DNA from 2 places in the Micromonospora inositola genome. Region 1 is predicted to be linked to the other one. Evidence: riboswitches for the same ligand, from Rfam matches in the RefSeq annotation. Region 1 holds a riboswitch; the other holds the start of a gene.
The links. A riboswitch is a leader RNA that binds a small molecule or an ion and turns the genes downstream of it on or off. The one in region 1 is predicted to bind S-adenosylmethionine.
Positions count from the first base shown of each region.

Region 2: it holds a riboswitch for S-adenosylmethionine, as region 1 does, so the genes downstream of both, GA0070613_RS20770 (ABC transporter substrate-binding protein) here and GA0070613_RS11430 (aminotransferase class V-fold PLP-dependent enzyme) in region 1, are expected to answer to the same signal.

Region 1 covers NZ_LT607754.1:2,386,114-2,393,194, reverse strand. Annotated here, with positions in the region: gene GA0070613_RS11440 (GroES family chaperonin) at 1-66, shown strand, start outside; gene GA0070613_RS32730 (hypothetical protein) at 196-363, shown strand; gene GA0070613_RS11435 (PrsW family intramembrane metalloprotease) at 371-1,858, opposite strand; SAM riboswitch class IV at 1,882-2,002, shown strand; gene GA0070613_RS11430 (aminotransferase class V-fold PLP-dependent enzyme) at 2,054-3,379, shown strand; gene GA0070613_RS11425 (FUSC family protein) at 3,389-4,597, opposite strand; gene GA0070613_RS11420 (HD domain-containing protein) at 4,716-5,351, shown strand; gene GA0070613_RS11415 (DUF4031 domain-containing protein) at 5,432-5,749, opposite strand; gene GA0070613_RS11410 (FAD-binding oxidoreductase) at 5,816-7,081, shown strand, end outside.
Region 2 covers NZ_LT607754.1:4,359,860-4,366,940, reverse strand. Annotated here, with positions in the region: gene GA0070613_RS20775 (NAD(P)/FAD-dependent oxidoreductase) at 1-1,497, shown strand, start outside; SAM riboswitch class IV at 1,580-1,691, shown strand; gene GA0070613_RS20770 (ABC transporter substrate-binding protein) at 1,958-2,830, shown strand; gene GA0070613_RS20765 (amino acid ABC transporter permease) at 2,871-3,674, shown strand; gene GA0070613_RS20760 (amino acid ABC transporter ATP-binding protein) at 3,671-4,423, shown strand; gene GA0070613_RS20755 (hypothetical protein) at 4,430-5,104, opposite strand; gene GA0070613_RS20750 (FUSC family protein) at 5,254-6,363, shown strand; gene GA0070613_RS20745 (RibD family protein) at 6,371-7,060, opposite strand; gene GA0070613_RS20740 (GTP cyclohydrolase II) at 7,057-7,081, opposite strand, start outside.

The DNA.
Region 1 (7,081 bases):
GTGCACGCCGTCGCCGCCGAACGGGTGGAGAAGGAGCCCACCGGCTCGACCGGCCTCTACCTTTGACGTGCTCTCCGCCCTGAAGGGCGGAGCACTGGCCCGTATCCGGGTAGCCGGCCCGCCTCGCCCCGGGGGTGCCGTTTGCGCTGCTTCCCGACGGGAAGCCAGGCACCTCCAGCGCCCTGGGGAGGGACGATGCCGGTATTTCTGAAGAAGCTGCTGCTGTGGGGCTTCGTCGCCTTCCTGATCTACTTCATGGCGTTCCGGCCGGACGGCGCGGCCCAGATGTTCAAGGGGATCGGGGCGGCACTGATGGCGATCGCGCAGGGCCTCGGTGACTTCCTCACCGGCATGATGACCTGACCCAGGGTCAGGCGCCGGGGGGCCAGGGTGCCGCCGGGCGGGGGCCGTACCAGCCGGGCGGGCCGTAGGCAGCGGGATGGGCCGGGGGCGGCGGTGGCGTGAGCACCACCGGGATCGGCACCACCGGCTCGTCCGGCGCCGGCACCGCCCGCTGCGAGCCGTCCGGGAACCGCAGGTGGTAGCGCTGTCCGTCCCAGACCCCGACCGGCGTCTGCGGATCCCGCCCCACGAAGAACGACCGGTACGCCGCGATCGCCTCCAGCAGCTCCCGTTCCTCCCGGGCCGTCCTTTCCCGGTCGGCCTGCTTGCGGTCCAGTCCCCGACGCATCCCGTCCCGCAGCAGCGCCAGCCGGGTCGCCGCGAACTGGTAACCGCGCATCGCCTTCACCCCGCCGTCGCCGGCGATCCGGCGGGCCCAGGTGCGGGCCGCGTGCCGCCGGCCCAGGCTGCCCAGCGCCGCCACCTCGGGCGGGGTGAGCCAGCCGGCCCGCACGTAGTCCGGCAGGGTCCGCTCGGTGAGCCGCCCCTCCCAGGCCCGCAGCCAGATCGCCAGCCCCACCATGCCGAAGAAGATCGGCACCATCACGCCGATGTAGCCGTACAGGGCGATCAGCGGCTGACCGGTGGCCACGGCCAGCGAGGGCAGCAGGTTCCAGGTGCCGTGCAGCATCATCGCCAGCAGCAGGCCGGCGATCGGGGCGAGCACGCGGACCCGCCGGTCGGCCGTCCGCGCGGCGATGCCCAGGCCCACCCCGGTCATCGAGGTGAACAGCGGGTGGGCGAAGCCGAAGATCAGGATCCGGACGATGAAGATGGCGATCACCTGCTGGGCGCCGGTGGCCGGGCCGTACTCCTCGACGCCCACCCGGTAGCCGTAGCCGCCCAGGTAGAGGATGTTCTCCACCATGGCGAAGCCGACCGCGGAGAGGCCGCAGTAGACCAGCGCGTCGGTGACCCCGGAGAACTCCCGCCGGCGGAAAATCAGCAGCAGGATCGGCCCGGCCGCCTTGGTCAGCTCCTCGATGAACGGGGCGACCAGCACCGCGACCAGCGCCGAGGGCAGCCCCCAGCCCTTGAACAGCCACGCGGCGCCCTCGTTGACGTTCAGCGAGATCGCCGTGGAGACGAACGCGCCCCAGGCGAAGCAGAAGATCAGGTACTTGAGCGGCTCCGGTTCGTAGCGGTCCAGCCAGAGGAAGCAGGAGACCAGCACCGGCACCGGCAGGACCGCCGCGATCACGCCGACCAGCAGCGCCTGGGCGCCCAGGCTCTCGCCGAGGGTGAAGACCATGAAGACCGCCCCGGCGGCGATCAGCAGGACGACTCCGGCGAGCACCAGGAACCGCCGCCAGCCGAGCCGGCGCAGCGGCATCCGGGGAGTCACCGACCCCGGCGGCGGGGCGGCGGGCGCGGTCGGCGGCGGCGGGGCTCCGCCGGGCGGGGTATCGGCCATGCGGTCAGCGTAGTCACCCGCGACCCTCTGGTCCGGCCGCATTGCGGCCGCTATGCTGCCGGGCAGGTCACGAGCGCCAGCGTCAAGCCCCGGCTTGCTGGCCGGCAACCCTCGTCGAGTTCGCGGTGGGGTGCCCCGGGTGATGACCGGGCCCAGCCCGAACGGCGTGCTGGGCAAGCGCGGACCCCGTCCCGGTGCCCACACCCCGGGGTCCCCCTGGACCCCGGAGGTTCTGCCATGACCGTCACCCTCGTACCCTCGCTGCCCGCACTGCCCGCGCTGCCGGGCCGGCGGGCGGACGCCGACCCGCTCGGCGTGCTCGGCGTACCGGGGCAGATCAACCTCGACCACGCGGCCAGCGCGCCGTGCGCGCGAGCCGCGGCCGACGCGGTGGCCGAGCTGCTTCCCTGGTACGCGAGCGTGCACCGCGGCGCCGGCGCGCTGTCGCGACGATGCACGCTGGCCTACGAGCGGGCGCGGCAGACCGTCGGCGACTTCCTCGGCGCCCGCGCCGACGACCACGTGATCTTCACCCGGAACACCACCGACGCGGTCAACCTGCTGGCCCGGGCGTTGCCCCCCGGCACCACCGTGGTCACCTTCGCCGGGGAGCACCACGCCAACCTGCTGCCGTGGCCGCGCGGCTCGGTCCGGCTGCCGGTGCCGGAGAGCCCCGCCGGGGCGGTCCGGGCGCTGGACGCCGCCCTCGGCGAGCTGCGCCGGGTGAGCGCGGGGAACGGGCCGACCCCGCGGCCCGGAGCGCCGGCGGCCGCCGGGGCCCGGTCCGGCCCGCCGGTGCTGGTCGCGGTGACCGGGGCGAGCAACGTGACGGGTGAGCGCTGGCCGGTGGCCGAGCTGGCCCGGGTCGCCCACCGGCACTCCGCCCGGATCCTGGTGGACGCGGCTCAGCTCGCCCCGCACGCGCCGGTCGACCTGGCCGCGCTGGACGTGGACTACCTGGCGCTCTCCGGCCACAAGCTGTACGCGCCGTTCGGCGCCGGGGTGCTCGTCGGGCGGTCGGACTGGCTGGACGCCGCCCCGCCGTACCTGGCCGGGGGCGGCGCCACCGGTCACGTCGGCGCGGCCACCCACGACATACGGTGGGCCACCGGCCCGGCCCGGCACGAGGCGGGCACCCCCAACCTGCTCGGCGCGGTCGCCCTCGCCGCGGTCTGCGCCGCGCTCGCCGGTGCCGACCGGGACGCGCTGCACGCCCGGGAGCAGCGGCTGCTGGCCCGGCTGCGGGCCGGGCTCGCCGCCCTGCCGCACGTCGTGGAGCTGCGCACCTTCGCGCCCGAGGCGCCCCGGGTGGGCATCGTCTCCTTCGTGGTGGCCGGGCGGGACTCCGCCGAGGTCGCCGCCCACCTGGCCACCGCGCACCAGATCGGGGTCCGGGACGGGCTCTTCTGCGCCCACCCGCTGGCCCGGCGGCTGCTCACCGAGGCGGCGGCGCGCAGCGGCCGGCGCGACCTGCCGCCCACCGCGCTGCGGGCCAGCATCGGCCTTGGCAGCACCGACGCGGAGGTGGACCGGCTGGTCGCCGCCCTGGCCGCGCTGCGCTGACCGGGCCGGTCACCCGAGCGGAGGTGCCGTCGGCGGTTTCGGCGCGGTGTCCTCCTCGGGCTGGACGCCCGGCGGCTGTTCCTTCTCGCCGCCGAACGCCTCCCGGACGAGCCGGTTCGCCTCGTCCTGCTCGATGCCGGAGGCGACCATCAGGTCGCTGGCGGTGGTACGTACCTGGGCGATCACCACGCTGCCGGAGAAGCCCACCCCCTGCGCGTACGCCCGGCCGGCCTCGCTCACCGCGCGCAGCGAGCACTCGCGGGCCTTCTGCGGCTCCTCGCCGACGGCGAACTCGTGCTTGAGCATGCGGACCGACTCGGCCAGGTGGGCGACCGCGTCCGGCATCGGCTCCGGGATCGGCTCCTCGTCCTCGATCATGGTGACCGAGCGGCGGATCAGGGTGCCGCTGTTGCGCATCGCCCGGTCGATCGGGTCCGCCGCCTCGGCGTAGTGGGTCAGCTCGTCGCGGCGGTGCCAGCGGACCGGGGAGAGCGTGGCGGTCTCCTTGGCCCCCTCGATCGCCTCGGTGAACGTCGCCAGCTCGTCCTTGTTCTCCCGGAGCCGTTCCAGGGCGCGCTGGACGCTCTGCCGATCCCGGTTGCGCAACGCCTCGGCGGTGACGTCCAGCTGCCCGGAGAACAGGTCCAGCGCCGGCCGGGCGGCCCGGTTGATCACCCGGAGCGGGTTGAGCGGCAGCAGGATCGCGGTCACCAGCAACGCGATGCCACCGCCGATGAACGCGTCGACGAAGCGCGGTATCTCCAGGTTCTGGGTGGACGGGCTGAGCGTCACGATCAGCACCGCGGTGGCGGCGGCCTGGATCACGACGGCCACGCTCGCGCCGAAGAAGATGGTCAGCAGGATCGCGGCGGTCACCACCAGCCCCAACTGCCAACCACCGGCGCCGAGCAGATAGACCAGGAAGTCGCCGAGGGCCACCCCGACCACCACCCCGATGATCAGCTCGACGGTCCGGCGCAGCCGCTGGCCGACCGACGCGGCCAGCGTGCCGACCGCCGAGATCGGCGCGAAGACCGGCTGCGGGTTGCCGAGGACCTGGTGGGAGATGATCCAGGCCAGCGCGGCGGCCAGCCCGGCCTGGACGGCCAGGCCCATCGCCATCCGGACCCGGTGCAGCCGGTCGTGCAGGGTGGCCTTGCTCCGGTTCCTGAGTTGCTCCGTCGCCTCGGCGATCCGCGCCGCGTCGACGTCGACCATCCCTTCCTTCAATGCGGCACGACGCAGGAACGGAGGTCGTCGATCCCGGGCCACGGCCATGGCGGGGACTACCCGCGTCACACCCGGTGAATCCTCGCCGTGCGGCAGACTGCACCGGGTGGGAGAGCTGATCGAGCGGTGGCGCGCCGCCGTCCGGGGCGCCGGGGCGACCGACCCGGCCGGGGTGGACCGGGCCGGGGAGCGGCTGCTGGCCGGCTGGCGGGAGCCGCACCGGCACTACCACACCGCCGACCACCTGACCGCCGTGCTCGACGTGGTCGACGGCCACGCGGCGCTCACCGGCCGTCCCGACCTGGTCCGGCTGGCCGCCTGGTGCCACGACGCGGTCTACGACCCGCGAGCCGGCGGCGACGCCAACGAACGGGCCAGCGCGGCCCTCGCGGGAGAACTCCTCGCCGAAGCCGGGCTGCCGGCCGACGCGGTGGCCGAGGTCCGCCGGCTGGTGCTGCTCACCGCCGGGCACGCGGTGGCCGCCGACGACCCCGACGGCGCCCTGCTCTGCGACGCCGACCTGGCGGTGCTGGCCAGCCCACCACCGGTGTACGACCGCTACGCCGCCGCCGTCCGCCGCGAGTACGCCCACGTCCCCGACCCCGACTTCCGCGCCGGCCGGACGAGGGTCCTGGAAGCCCTCCTCGCCCTCCCCGCCCTCTACCGCCTCCCCGCCCTGCACGCCCGCTGGGAACCCCCCGCCCGCGCCAACCTCACCCGCGAACTCAAAACCCTCCGTTGACCCTCCCCCGTCCCCTCCCCGCCCCCGTCCCCTCCCCGTCTCGGCGATCCTGCAGTTGAGGTTCGGGCGAAACGGGCGGATCAGCCCAGATCCGGGGCCGGAAGTGCGAGATCGCGGGAGTGGCGGGGCGGACGCGGGCGGGTGAGGTGCTTGGGGCGGCGGAGGCCGGCGTCGCGGAGGAGGCGGACCAGGTCGCGGCTGGGCACGACCTGGGCGCCGAGCCAGACGGCCATCGGGAAGCGCTCGGCGGGGATGTCGTAGTGGTCCCGGTCGAAGCCGCGGCGGGGCGCGCCGAGCGCCTCGGCGAAGGCGTGCAGCTCGGCGTAGGAGACGTCGCTGATCAGGTGCGACCAGAGCCGGCCCCGCCAGGGCACGGTCGGCCGGTCCAGATACAGCATGGCGGCCAATGTAGCGCGCCGGACGCCCGGTTGATGATCACCTGGCGACGGCCTAGCCTTCGCCGCATGGCCGGTTCCCCCCTCCTCGACGACCTGCGGGCCGCGCTCGGCGACGCCGCCGTCCTGACCGACCCGGACCTGCTCCGGATGCACGAGCGGGACGAGGCCGACCTCTGCGCCGCCGGCACGCCGCTCGTGGTCACCCGGCCGCGCAGCACCGAGGAGGTCGTCGCGGTGGTCCGGGCGGCCGCCCGGCACGGCGTACCGGTGGTGCCGCAGGGGGCCCGGACCGGGCTGGCCGGCGCGGCGAACGCGGTCGACGGCGCGGTGGTGCTGAGCACCGTCGCGATGGACCGGATCCTGGAGATCGACCCGGTGAGCCGGATCGCCGTGGTGCAGCCCGGCGTGGTCAACGCGGCGCTGGCCGGGGCGGTACGCGAGCACGGCCTCTGGTACCCGCCCGACCCCGGCTCCTGGGAGTCGTCCACCATCGGCGGCAACGTCGCCACCAACGCCGGCGGCATGTGCTGCGTCAAGTACGGGGTGACCACCGAGTACGTGCTCGGCCTGACGGTGGTGCTGGCCACCGGCGAGGTGCTGCGCACCGGCCGGCGTACCGCCAAGGGGGTCGCCGGGTACGACCTGACCCGGCTCTTCGTCGGCTCCGAGGGCACCCTCGGGGTGATCACCGAGATCACCGTCTCGCTGCGGCCCGCACCGGCGGAGTCGTTGACCCTGGTCGCGGTCTTCGGATCGACCGCGGCGGCCGGGACGGCGGTGGCCGGGATCGCCGAGCGGGGGCTGAGCCCGAGCCTGCTGGAACTGCTGGACCGGGTCCACCTGGCGGCCATCGAGGCGTACCGGCCGATGGGGTTGCGTACCGACGCGCAGGCGCTGCTGCTGGCCGCCGTGGACACCGGTTCCCGGGCCGCCGAGGACCTGGCCAGGATCGCCGAGGTGTGCGAGGCGGCCGGTGCCGACGAGGTCTACGCGGCCACCGACGCGGCGGAGGCGGCGGCCCTGCTCCAGGCCCGCCGGCTGGCCCACCCGGCGATGGAGAAGTTCGCCGCGGGTGCCTTCCCCGGCGGCAACGGCGGGCTGGTGATCGACGACGTGGCGGTGCCGCGCGGCTCACTCGCGGCGCTGCTGGACGGGGTGGCCCGGATCGCCGCGGAGTGCGCCGTGCCGATCGGCGTGGTCGGGCACGCGGGCGACGGCAACATGCACCCGAACATCGTGGTCGACCGGGCCGACCCGGCCAGCGTCGAGCGCGGCCGGCGGGCCTTCGACGAGATCATGCGGCTGGGGCTGGAGCTGGGCGGCACCTGCACC
Region 2 (7,081 bases), 2.0 Mb from region 1:
GAGCTGCTCCGGCACGGCGAGCCGGTCCGGGTCTTCGAGGCCGACGACGTGGTCGGCGGGATCAGCCGCACCGTGGAGCGGGACGGCTGGCGCTTCGACATCGGCGGGCACCGGTTCTTCACCAAGGTCTCCCGGGTGGAGGCGTTCTGGCACGAGATCCTGCCCGACGAGGACTTCCTGCTCCGGCCGAGGATGAGCCGGATCTACTACCGGGGCGCGCTCTACGACTACCCGCTCAGCGCCGGCAACGCGCTGCGCAACCTGGGCGTCGTCGAGGCGTTGCGCTGCGTCGGCTCGTACGGGCGGGCGCGGCTGCGGCCGCCGAAGGACCAGTCGCACTTCGAGGGCTGGGTGTCGGCCCGGTTCGGCTGGCGGCTCTACTCGATCTTCTTCAAGACGTACACGGAGAAGGTCTGGGGGATGCCGGCCGACCGGTTGCAGGCCGACTGGGCCGCGCAGCGGATCAAGAATCTGTCGCTGTCCAAGGCGATGGTCAACGCCCTCCTGCCGCGCCGCAACCGCAAGGACGTGGCGAGCCTGATCGAGGAGTTCCAGTACCCCAAGCACGGCCCCGGGATGATGTGGGAGCGCTGCACCGAGCAGGTGGAGAAGAGGGGCGGCTCGGTGCGTACCGGCAGTTGGGTGACGGCCGTGCACCGCGACCCGGCGGCCCGCCGGGCCACCGGCGTGACCGTGGCCGACGCGGACGGGGAACGGACCGAGCCGGCCGACCACGTGATCTCGTCCATGCCGATCTCCGCGCTGGTCCACGCGCTGCGGCCGGCCGCCCCGCCCGAGGTGCGCGCCGCCGCCGACGACCTGCGCTACCGGGACTTTCTGACCGTCGCGCTGGTCGTGCCCGAGGAGTTCTCGTTCCCGGACAACTGGATCTACGTGCACGACCCGGCGGCGAAGGTGGGGCGGATCCAGAACTTCGGCTCCTGGTCGCCGTACCTGGTGAAGGACGGACGCACCTGCCTCGGGCTGGAGTACTTCGTGTTCGAGGACGACGAGATGTGGCGTACGCCGGACGCGGACCTGGTCGCGCTCGCCACCGGGGAACTGGAGCGGCTCGGCCTGGTCCGGCCGGGTTGTGTGGAGGCCGGTCACGTCGTGCGGATGCCGAAGGCGTACCCGGTGTACGACGAGCGGTACCAGCGCAATGTGGACGTGATCCGGGACTGGCTGGCCCGCGAGGTGCCGAACGTGCACCCGGTCGGGCGCAACGGCATGCACCGGTACAACAACCAGGACCACTCGATGCTGACGGCGATGCTGACCGCCGAGAACATCGCCCACGACGCCGGTCACGACGTCTGGACCGTCAACGTGGAGCAGGACTATCACGAGGAGAAAGCCTCCTCCGCCGACCGCCGGCGCGGTGACGGCCGGCACGGCACCGGCCGCGACGCGCCGATCGTGCCCGCCCGGCCCGCGCTGCGTCGCCGCGTGACCGAGGTCCACGAGGCCGCCTCGGCCCCGGTACGCCGGCCCTGATCCCGGGCGGTAACGCACGGGACGTGAGGGTGGTCATAACGGCTGGACGAGCCGGGCGGCGCTGCTGCTAGCCTTCTCGGCAGGTCATGAGCGCCAGCGTCAAGCCCCGGCTCGCTGGCCGGCAACCCTCCTCCGCGGTGGGGTGCCCCGGGTGAAGACCAGGCACCGGCAGCACGCCGGTGCAAGCGTGGCCTGGTACCCAGGTCATTACCGACCCGAGGGAACCATGTCTGCTCACTTTCGCGCCCCGCTCGCCGACGACGTCGCGTACCCGGCCGGCTTCGCGCTGGTCAAGCGGCGGCACGTCGACCTGATGCGGGTGTGTAGCGACGGCTGTCGTCGCCCAGACGCGCGCTGAGCGCCACACCCCCTTTTCTCGAACCACCCACTCCGGCTCGCCCGCCCCGGGCGTGCCGTCGGCGGCGTGCGCCCACGTCGCCATCCGACCCGGGAGACACCTGTGCGATTCCTTCCTGCCCTGACCCGCGTCGCCGCGCTCGGCGCCGCCGCCGTCCTCGCCGCGACCGCGCTCACCGCCTGCGGCGACGACGCCTCCACCAGCGAGGCCGCCAACCCGTACGGCCTGCTCCAGCCCGGGGTGCTGCGGGCCGGCACGCTCACCGACGCCCCGCCGAACGTCTACCTGAAGGACGGTAAGTTCACCGGCTTCGACAACGACCTGCTGACCGCGGTGGCCGCCAAGGCGGGCCTGAAGGTGGAGTTCGTCGGCACCGACTTCTCGGCGCTGCTGTCGCAGGTCAACAACCGCAAGTTCGACGTGGGCAGTTCGTCCATCACGATCACCGAGGCGCGGAAGAAGACCGTCGACTTCGGCAACGGCTACGACTTCGGCTACTTCGGACTGGACGTGCCGACCGGCTCGCCGATCACCAGCTTCGACCAGCTCGCCGGCAAGCGGGTGGTGGTCGTGCAGGGCACCGTGCAGGACGACTACGCCACCGGCAAGAACCTCAACCCGGTGCGGGTGCCCGACTACAACGGCGCGATCAACCAGCTCAAGGCGGGCACCGCCGACGCCTGGATCGCCCCCGCCGAGATCGGCGAGAAGTCGGCCGCGGACAGCAACGGCAAGATCAAGGTGGCGGCCAAGCAGCTCAGCCCGGCCCCGACCGCGTACGCGGTGGCGAAGGCGAACGACAAGCTGCGCGAGGCGCTGAACAACGGCTTGGACGAGGTCATCGCCGACGGCACCTGGACGAAGCTGCAGGCCCAGTACTACCCGGGCCGGCCGATCCCGGCCGACTTCAAGCCGGGCAGCGGCACCGTCGCCGTCCCGGGCGCGGCGGCGCCGTCGGCGTCGACGGCTTCCTGACGTACGCGAACACGACCGAGCGGGGCGGTAGGAGATTCCGATGGATCCGTTGAGCACCCTGTGGGAGACCTTCTTCGACTGGGACTCCATGCGCCAGGCGCTACCCGACATGCTCACCGTCGGGTTGCCCAACACGCTGATCCTTGCGGTCTCCGCCGCCCTGCTCGGCTCGGTGCTGGGCATCCTGCTGGCGATCGCCGGCATCTCCCGTACCCGCTGGCTGCGCTGGCCGGCCCGGGTCTACACGGACATCTTCCGCGGCCTGCCCGCCGCCGCGACCATCCTGCTCATCGGCGTCGGCCTGGCGCCGCTGGGCATGGAGGTCTGGGGGCCGAACCCGTACCCGCTGGGGATCCTGGCGCTGTCGCTGATCGCCGCCGCGTACATCGGTGAGATCTTCCGGGCCGGCATCCAGAGCGTCGAGGCGGCGCAGCTGGAGGGGGCCCGCGCGCTCGGCTTCTCCTGGGGCGAGGCGATGCGGCTGGTGATCGTCCCGCAGGGCATCCGGCGGGTGCTGCCGGCCTGGGTGAACCAGCTGATCGCCCTGATCAAGGACTCCAGCCTGGTCTACTTCCTCGGCCTGCTGGCCAGCCAGCGGGAACTGTTCCGGATCGGGCAGGACTACGCGGCGAACACCGGCAACCAGTCCGCCCTGCTGCTGGCCGGCCTGTTCTACCTGGCGTTGACCGTGCCGCTGACCCACGCGGTCAACTGGATCGACCGGCGGCTGCGCCAGGGCCGGGCGGTCACCGTCGACCCCGACAACGACGGCGGGCTGGCCGTGGCTGGCCAGGTCGCCCTGCCCCCGCAGACCGCCGCGCCGAAGCGTGAGGACCAGCGATGACCGCCACCAGCACCGTCACCACCACCTCGGTCAGCCTCGCCGTCCGCGACGTGCACCTCGCCTTCGGCGCGAACAAGGTGCTGCGCGGCGCGCACCTGGACGTGGCCCGGGGCGGCACGGCCTGCGTGATCGGCCCGTCCGGCTCCGGCAAGTCCACCCTGCTGCGCACCATCAACCGGCTCATCGAGCCGGACTCGGGCGACGTGCTGCTGGACGGCCGCAGCGTGCTGCGCCACGACCCGGACGCGCTGCGGCAGCGGGTCGGCATGGTGTTCCAGCAGTTCAACCTCTTCCCGCACATGACGGTGCTGCGCAACATCACCCTCGCCCTGCGGAAGATCAAGAAGCTCTCCGAGGACGAGGCCGCGCAGGTGGCCCGGGCCCAGCTCGACCTGGTCGGGCTGGCCGCCAAGGCCGACTCCCGGCCGGCGCACCTCTCCGGCGGTCAGCAGCAGCGGGTGGCGATCGCCCGCGCCCTGGCCCTGCAACCGCAGGTGATGCTCTTCGACGAGGCGACCTCGGCGCTGGACCCGGAGCTGGTCAAGGGCGTGCTCGGGGTGATGGCGGACCTCTCCGCCGGCGGCATGACGATGGTGGTGGTGACCCACGAGATGGGCTTCGCCCGCGAGGTCGCCGACACGGTGGCCTTCATGGACCGTGGCGTGGTCCTCGAGGCCGGCGAGCCGGCCGCCATCTTCGAGTCGCCCGAGCACCCCCGGCTGCGCCAGTTCCTCTCCCAGGTGCTCTGACCCAGCTCAGCCGGCGCCGACCAGGGCACGCAACTCGTCACGGAGCGCGCGGTCGTCGGACGCGACCGCGCTCCACAGCACCACGTCGCCCGCGACGGCGAGCCCGACCATGGCCGGCCCGTCGAACCGGTACAGCGCGTCGCAGCCCTGGTTGCCCGCCCAGCCGTGCGTGACGGGCAGCGCGGTCAGTCGCCCGGCCAGCCGGTCCAGCGCCCCGGACGGCAGCGGGTGGTCGAGGTCGAAGCCGTCGCCGGAGCGGTCCAGCGCCTCGAACAGCCGCGTCTCCCAGGCCCGCGCCAGGGTGTACACGGTGAACCGCTCGGCGTACACCCGGCCGGACTCCCCGGTGGCGTCGTCGGGGGCGAGCAGCAGCACCGGCGGGTCGTCACCGGCGTCCAGCGGCACCACCCAGGTGCAGCAGCCCTGACTGTCGTCCTCCAGGTGGAGCAGCCGCGCGCCGGGGCCGGTGTCGTCCAGGAGCGCGAGCCAGTCGACTCCGGCGAGGTCGTTGTCCTGCATGATCCGTCCCGGACCGCCCACCGCGAACCACTCGCGTACCGCGGCCGGCAGCGTGACGTCCCACCTCCGCTGCCACGCGTCGAGCCGCGCCGCGGCCGAAGGGTCGACGGTCACCTCTCCGTCGAGCAGGGCGTACGCCTCGGCGTTCCACATGCGAACCATCTCGTCATCCTGCCGTGCGCCTCCGACATCCCCGCTCGCCAGCATGCGAGGAACGGTCCTGTTACGACGATCAACTTCACGGGTACAAGCTGATCCGGCCGGGAGCGACGGTCCGGCCGGGCCGGTCCGCCAAGGGGAGGGTGCGGACAGTGCGAGGTTGGTGGAAGGCCGCCGTCGGGCGGCTGCGGGACGCCTGGATCCCGGTCGTCGAGGCCGCGCTCGCCGCGACCGTCGCGTGGCTGATCGCGGCGCGGCTCATCGGCCACCCCGACCCGTTCTTCGCGCCCAGCGCCGCGCTGATGGTCCTCGGCGAGTCCCGGGGACGGCGGGTCCGGCAGACCATCGAGCTGGTCCTCGGCGTGGCGGCCGGCGTGCTCATCGCCGACCTGGTGGTCCACGCGCTCGGCCCGGGCACCGGGACCATGCTGGTCGTGCTGCTGCTGACCCTCGGCCTCACGGTGGCGGCCGGGGCGAGCAGCACGCTGATCATCCAGACCGCGGTCTCCGCGCTCTACCTGGTCGTGGTGGCCGCGCCGAAGGGCGACTTCGTGCCGTTCCGCTTCGTCGACGCGCTGATCGGCGGGGCGATCGCACTCGCCGCGAGCCAGCTCGTGGTCGCCCGCGACCCGCTCGCTCCGCTCGTCGCCGAGGCCCGGCAGACCTTCGCCGACCTCGCCGAGCTGCTCGACCGGATCGACGAGGCGCTCGACCGGTGCGACGAGACGGCCGCCCAGGCGGCGCTGGAGCGCGCCCGCCAGGTGGACGGCTGCGTGGAACGGTTGCAGAAGGCCGTCCAGGCCTGCGGCGAGACGCTGCGGCTGCGGGTCCGTCGCCGCCGGCACCTGGGCCAGGTCGAGGAGGTCGAGGCCACCGCCCGGCAGCTCGACTACGCGGTACGCAACATCCGGGTGCTGGCCCGCAACGCCAGCACGCTGACCCGGCTGCACACGGCGACGCCGCCGGAGCTGGGCGCCGCGATCCGCGCCCTCGCCGCGGCGGTACGCGCCGCCGGCGCGGCGCTCGCCACCGACCTGACCGGCCACGACGACGCCCGCCGGCACGTCGGCCGGGCCGACGAGGCGGCCCTGGAGGCGGTCCGCATCGGCGCCGAACTGCTCGAGTCCGACCCGCCGCTGCCGGTGGTGATGATCGTCGGTCAGATCCGGGCCACCGCCATCGACCTGCTGCGCGGCGTGGGCGAGGACGACGTGGCGGTGCTCGGCCGGGTCGACGAGGCGCTCGGCCTGCCGGCGGTCTGACCGGCGCTCACCCGCCGCAGCGGTCGGAGAGGGCGTACCGTGTCAGCACCACGTCGTCGATCTGGCGGACCTCCAGCACGCGGGCGCGCCGGCCCGGGTGCCAGGGGAAGCGGCCGTCCCCGACGAAGCGCGGCGCCCGGCCGTCACCGACGAAGAAGGGCGCGACCACCAGGTGCAGCTCGTCGGCGAGGCCGGCGCTGAGGAACTGGGCGTGCACGATGCCGCCGCCCTCGACCATCAGCCGGCGTACGCCCCGGTCGGCCAGGTCGGCCAGCACCGACCCCGGGCTGACCGGCTCGCCGGCGTCGACCACGGTCGCCACCCCGCCCAGCCGCTCCCGGGTCTTCTCCAGCGCGCCGCTCGGGCAGTACACCAGCTTCGTCGCCGCGCCCATGCTGAAGAAGCGGGCCGTCGGGTCGAGGTCCCCGCTGGCGGTGACGGTGACCTTCGCCGGCGACGGCGGCACGCCCCGGGCCACCCGCTCGGCCCGGCGCCGGTCGGAGCGCACCAGCAGCCGCGGGTCGTCCCGCCGGACGGTGCCCGCGCCGACCAGGATGGCGTCGCAGCCGGCCCGGACCGCGTCGATCCGGTCCAGGTCGTCGGCGTTGGAGAGCAGCAGCCGCTCGGCCGAGGCGTCGTCGATGTACCCGTCGATCGACATCGCGCAGCTGAGCAGCACGTACGGCCGGGCGGTCACGGCACGAACGGGAGGTCGAGG